2 regions of the Cellvibrio sp. PSBB023 genome follow, and region 1 is predicted to be linked to the other one. Evidence: predicted binding sites of a transcription regulator. Region 1 holds the regulator's gene; the other holds the start of a gene.
The links. Region 1 encodes sigma-54, which starts transcription at its own class of promoters, with help from an activator protein. Its sites were predicted from a motif close to TGGCACANNNNTTGCNNT; they were not measured.
Positions count from the first base shown of each region.

Region 1 (3,104 bases):
ACAAGGTCTGAAAGGGGAGGTGAGCCTCTTTCAGCGTGCTGATCATCTGCGGAAATATGCTCAGGTCTTGCCAGGCATTGCGCACATCAATGCCGATTGCAAAACGCTGCTGATCATTCTTGTGAATTTGTATTTGTGCCACCAGTGCAGGCAGTAGGCTGACTGGCAGGTTATCAATACAGTTAAACCCCACATCCTCAAGGACGTGAAGCGCTGTACTTTTTCCTGAACCCGAGAGCCCACTCACAATCACCAGATGCATGTTATTAACCTGTCAGGGGGTTATCGCTGCTTGATAAAGCGCTGCATCGCTATCGGCATTGCGCAAGCGCTGGCGATAGTCGGCATTGTTGAGTGCACCCGCCAACGCGGCAAGTGTTTGCAGGTGTTCGTCATGCGCGTCTTCGGGAACCAGCATGGCAAACAGAATATCAACGGGTTGTGAATCTATGGCGTCAAAGTCTATCGGGTCTACCAAGGTGATCAGTGCGCCTATAGTGCCGCTGCAGTTCTCTACCCGGCAATGGGGAATGGCAATACCGTGGCCAATACCGGTTGAGCCAAGGCGCTCGCGGCCAATCAGGCGGCGAAACAAGTCGTCCGCATCAATACCGGGGACATCCTGTGCAATGGCGTTTGCCAATAGTTCCAGGGCGCGTTTTTTACTGCCGCCTTCGATACCACACAGCGTGCGGCCAGGGCTGATAAGAGTTTGAATTTGCATGGCTAGGGTGATTACCAGGAATCTCACAATGTTGAATGCAGCGGGCCACTGGGGCCGCTGCATAGCGTGGGTTAACGATGGCTGCGCATCTTCTCTTTGTGTTTAATCAGTTGGCGATCCAATTTATCGGCCAGAGAATCAATCGCAGCATACAAGTCCTCATGGGTAGCATCGGCAAATAAATCTTTACCGCTGACATGAATAGTGGCTTCTGCTTTTTGAATTAATTTATCGACAGAGAGGATGACATGCGTACTGGTAATGCGATCGTGGTGGTGGCTTAAGCGCTCGATTTTGCTACTGACATAGTCTCTTAGCGAATCGGTAACTTCCAGATGATGACCACTGATATTTATTTGCATAGATACTTCCTCTCGATAGAAACAAAATGGTTGTGGTTACCACAACCCAACAGCTCATCCATGATTTTTCTTCCGAATTTCGTATTTATAGGGCTAGGAATTAAATTGTTTTACGCTCGTTGGAGGGCGGAATATTCAGCGATTCGCGATATTTCGCAATGGTCCGACGAGCTACTTGTATTCCCTGCTCGGCGAGCAGGTCGGTAATCTTGCTGTCACTCAACGGTTTTTTGGGGTTCTCGGCGCTCACCAATTTTTTGATGATGGCGCGAATTGCCGTTGAGGAACATTCGCCACCACTGTCAGTACTCACGTGGCTGGAGAAAAAATACTTCAGCTCGAAGATTCCCTGTGGGGTATGCATGTATTTCTGGGTAGTCACGCGCGAGATAGTGGATTCGTGCATCTCTACAATTTCTGCAATATCGTGCAGCACCAGTGGTTTCATCGCCTCGGGGCCGTAATCAAGAAAGCCACGTTGTTTTTCCACAATACAGCTTGCTACTTTGAGTAGGGTTTCATTGCGGCTCTGCAAACTTTTCAGGAACCAGCGGGCTTCTTGCAGGTTATCTTTGAGAAACGTGTTATCGCTACTTGAATCGGCACGCTTCACCATGGAAGCGTAGTTGGAATTGATCCGCAGGCGTGGTGCTATCTCCGGGTTCAGTTCAACAATCCAGCGGCCATCGCGTTTTTCTACAAATACATCCGGTACTACATATTCGGTATCACCACTGGCGATAATATCGCCCGGGCGCGGGTTCAGGCTTTGAATAAGAGCGATTGCCTGACTTAATTCCGCCTCTTTCAATTTGGTACGCCGCATTAATTGACGGTAGTCGCGGCTTCCCAGCAAGGGCAAATACTGTTTGGCGATCAGCTTTGCTGAATCCAAAAAAGGTGTTTTCGGGTCGAATTGCTGCAGTTGCACCAATAAACATTCCGAGAGATTCTGGCTGCAAACGCCACAGGGATCAAACTGCTGTAAGCGGTGTTGAACGGCCTCAACTTCATCCAGCTCCAGCTCTTCAAAATCACCGCGCATGCCTTCAAATATTTCTTCAAGGGTGATGGAAAGCATGCCGCTGGGCTCAACTGCGTCGATGATCGCCATAGCCAGAACCCGGTCGCGATCAGACATGGGTGTCAGGTTGAGTTGCCACATCAGGTGATCGTAGAGTGAATCGGTTACTGCGCGACGGCTTTCAAAGTCACTGTCTTCGTTGTCGTAATTGCTGGAATTTCCGGTGGATGAGGTTTGGTAAACATCGTCCCAACTGGTGTCTACAGGCAGGTCGCTGGGGATTGAATCGCTCCAGTCGCCGCTGTCGGCACTAAAACTCTCACCTTCACCATAGACATCGTTATCGCCAAAGGATTCCCCATCAGTAAAGCCTTCGCTGTCACCAAAGCTTTCGGTTTCGCTATAGCCGGGCTCGTTGAAGTTGTCGCTGGTCGCTGAGGAGAAGTTATCGCTTGCGCTAAAGTCCGCGCTATTGTCGGTGCCGGATTCAGCGGCAATTTCCTGTTGGCGGGTGTAGTCAATCTTGTCTTGTTCGCTGCCTTCGTAATCGGTGCTGCTGGCTGATGAGTCAAAGCTCTCTTCAACTTCAAGCATCGGGTTGGATTCGAGGGCTTCCTGAATCTCCTGTTGTAGATCCAGTGTGGACAGTTGCAGAAGGCGAATTGCCTGTTGCAATTGGGGGGTCATTGTCAGCTGTTGGCCGAGTTTAAGCTGGAGAGATTGTTTCATTGTTGTAGCAACAAACCCTTATAACGCGGGATGGAAAACATCTGTTAGGTGGAGTTTAGTCAGGGTTTGCGCCGCAAGCAACATCTGTAAGCAAGCTTTATGCCTAGAGTATAAAGAAACTTAAATGTCAAGCTGTTTGTTGGTGGGATTTCATCACAGCCGGAAGTGTTCGCCCAGGTAAACCTCGCGGACTTTGCTATTGCTGAGGACAGTATCAGCATCGCCCTCCGCAATAATATGACCTTCGCTGACTATGTAGGCGGTT
Region 1 covers NZ_CP019799.1:2,116,258-2,119,361, reverse strand. The annotation lists gene rapZ (RNase adapter RapZ) at 1-262, opposite strand, end outside; gene ptsN (PTS IIA-like nitrogen regulatory protein PtsN) at 275-724, opposite strand; gene hpf (ribosome hibernation-promoting factor, HPF/YfiA family) at 796-1,086, opposite strand; gene B0D95_RS09390 (RNA polymerase factor sigma-54) at 1,187-2,839, opposite strand; gene lptB (LPS export ABC transporter ATP-binding protein) at 2,993-3,104, opposite strand, start outside.

Region 2 (3,104 bases), 1.9 Mb from region 1:
CACAGTCGATAAAAATTGTTCCGTGGCACTGGCGCGTTTTGGAATTGCCGCCATACCGCCAAACGCAATGCGATAATCGCCCGCCGCCGGGTTCCAATAAAAAGCCCCCATCACCGCAGAAATATCATCTTCATAACGCTTGCTGAGTTTGAAGAGTTTTAACGGCGCCGCCAGTGTCGCGCGTGCAATATAAATACGCGCAATGTACTCGCCGGTCATCAAACTGGTTTTTTTGTAGTCGCGATAAAAGTGTGTCAACTTTTCGCGGCGGGAATCGCCACGGCCATTAATAATTTCTACTTCGGCATCCAACACTAATAAATAAGGCGGGCTATCAGCGATGGGCGAGGCATTGCCAATATTGCCGCCCAGGGTGCCGCGATTGCGAATTTGCCGCGAGCCCAAACGCCCGAGCAAGGCAACGAATTCCGGCGAGAGATCGCGCAGGGATTTTTCCAACTGGCTGTAACACACCGCCGCGCCCAGAATCACCTCCTGCTCATTCACGTCAACCTGCTGCAAACTTGCCACGCGATTCAAATCAATCACCTGCGGCAGGATTTTGTATTGCTGGGTGACCTCCAACATAAGGTCAGTCCCGCCGGCTAACAAACGCGCCTGGGGATGGGCATCCAACAACTGCTGCAATTCCGCTTCAGTGTGCGGCTGCCAATAACCACTCCCTTCGCCTTGCAACAACGGCGCAGGAATAGGCGCTGCTGACTCAGGCGTTATGCTCGCTAACGGTGCATCCGGCACCCACTTTTGCACAAAACTGGCCACTTGGGCAGGTTTTTTAAGGGAAGCCATTCCCGCCGCCACAATCGGGCGATAACCAGTGCAGCGACATAAATTTCCCGAGATAGCATCAATCACAGCGGCGCGCTGTACGGCTTCATCGGCCTGTGCCAGAACGGCGCCTTGGTTGAGCTGTAGGTTGGCCAGCGACATCACAAAACCGGGGGTGCAAAAGCCGCACTGGGAGCCGTGACATTCCACCATCGCGGCCTGCACCGGGTGCAGGGAATCGGCGCTGGCGGCCAGCGCTTCCACGGTGATCACATGGCAATCCTGCAGGCTGCCGAGCGGGCAAATGCAGGCATTTATCGTGCTGTACACCAGGCCCTGCGCGCTTGGGCGCCCGACCATCACGGTGCAGGCACCACAGTCACCCGAGGCACAGCCCTCTTTAGTGCCCATCAATTGTTGACCGTTGCGCAGGTAGCGCAGCAGGGTCATATCCGCTGCTGCATCCCGCTCGTCAATCGGCTTATTGTTTACCGCAAACCGCACAATACATCCTCCACTCACGTGCCCTGACCGGGTATTTTTGCCCCGATGGCACGGCTAAAAAAATCGAACCTGATATCGCCAAAGCAAAAGTCTGGCCAAACAGACAATTTTTCACAGGTTTTTTACAAAGCGCGATTTATGGCAGTGAATGGCATGCAATTTGCTGAACCCGACTTATCTTTTTGTCCAGATAGTCAGGTTTATGAGCGAGTTGATTTATGTCTGAAAAAAAGGCCATGCGCCTTGAGCTGTTAGCGCTCACCAAGGCTTACCCCGGTTGTATCGCCAACGACAGCGTCAGCCTGCAGGTGGAGCCCGGCGAGATCCACGCACTGCTGGGCGAAAACGGCGCCGGTAAAAGCACCTTGATGAAAATGATTTACGGCGTGGTAAAACCCGATGCCGGACAAATGCTGTGGAACGATAAAGAAGTCAGCATCAGCGGCCCCGCCCACGCGCGCCAACTGGGTATGGGCATGGTGTTCCAACACTTTTCGCTGTTTGAAACCCTGACCGTGACCGAGAACATCGCGCTCTATTTAACGCCCGCCGAATACTGCAACCTGGAGCAGCTGCGCGCACGCATTATCGCCGTGGGCGATGAATATGGTCTGGCGATTAACCCCGACCGACTGGTGCACAGCTTGTCGGTGGGTGAACAGCAGCGGGTGGAAATTATTCGCTGCCTGCTGCAGGACATCCAACTCCTCATCCTCGACGAACCCACTGCCGTACTCACGCCGCCGGAAGTGGCACAACTGATTGAGGTACTGAAAAAACTTGCGCGCAAAGGGTGCAGCATTTTGTTTATCTCGCACAAATTGCACGAAGTGAATGCACTGTGTGACAAAGCCACTATTTTGCGCGGCGGCAAGGTCACCGGCACCTGTATTCCCCGCGATACCAGCCCGAGCCAAATGGCGCGCTTGATGCTGGGCGATGAATTGGAATTGCAGGATTCCATGCCCTCCGGTCACGCGGGCGATTGCCTGCTCGCACTGGACAAGATCGCCGTCAAACCGCGCGATGCCTTTGCCATTCACTTGCAAGACATTCACTTGCGCTTGCACGCTGGCGAGATACTCGGCCTGGCCGGGGTGGCGGGCAACGGGCAGGATGAGTTGGTGGATTTGATTAACGGCGAATTGCGCAGCGACAGCGGCAGCCTGCTGTTCAGCGGCAAGGATATTGGTCGTACCGCCGTTCAACAGCGCCGCGAATTGGGGCTGGCCGTGGTGCCTGCCGACCGGATCGGACGCGGCGCCTTGGGCAATATGAGCCTCACGGAAAATAATCTGCTGACCAGTTACATCACCCAAACCGGTCGCCTCGGCTGGCTGCACTGGCCCAGCATTAAAGCGCGAGCGGCCACCATTATTGAACGCTTCAAAGTGAAAGCCACCGGGCCGGAGGCCAGCGCCAAGAGCCTCTCTGGCGGTAACCTGCAAAAATTTATTATTGGCCGTGAAATTCTGCAAAACCCGAAAGTGCTGGTGTGCTTTCACCCCACCTGGGGCGTGGATGTGGGCGCGGCGAATTTGATTCATCAGGCGCTCATTGCCCTGCGCGACAAGGGCGCGGCGATTTTGGTGATCAGCGAAGATTTGGACGAGCTGTATCTATTGGCCGATCGCCTCGGCGCCCTGTGCGGTGGGCGCCTGTCACCGTTGGCAACTAAAGCGGAGGTGCCGCTGGGGCAACTCGGGCAGTGGATGACCGGCAACTTTGGCAGCCACCTCGCTGACAACACCGCCGTGGAGGTTGCCCATGCGCATTGAGAAACGCCTACAAGACTCCCGCGCGATGATGTA
Region 2 covers NZ_CP019799.1:3,991,144-3,994,247, reverse strand. The annotation lists gene xdhA (xanthine dehydrogenase small subunit) at 1-1,293, opposite strand, end outside; gene B0D95_RS17140 (ABC transporter ATP-binding protein) at 1,512-3,071, shown strand; partial or broken gene B0D95_RS21160 (ABC transporter permease) at 3,061-3,104, shown strand, end outside.
Region 2: a site for sigma-54 is predicted at 1,374-1,391, ahead of xdhA (xanthine dehydrogenase small subunit). Genes of this name have one in related genera too.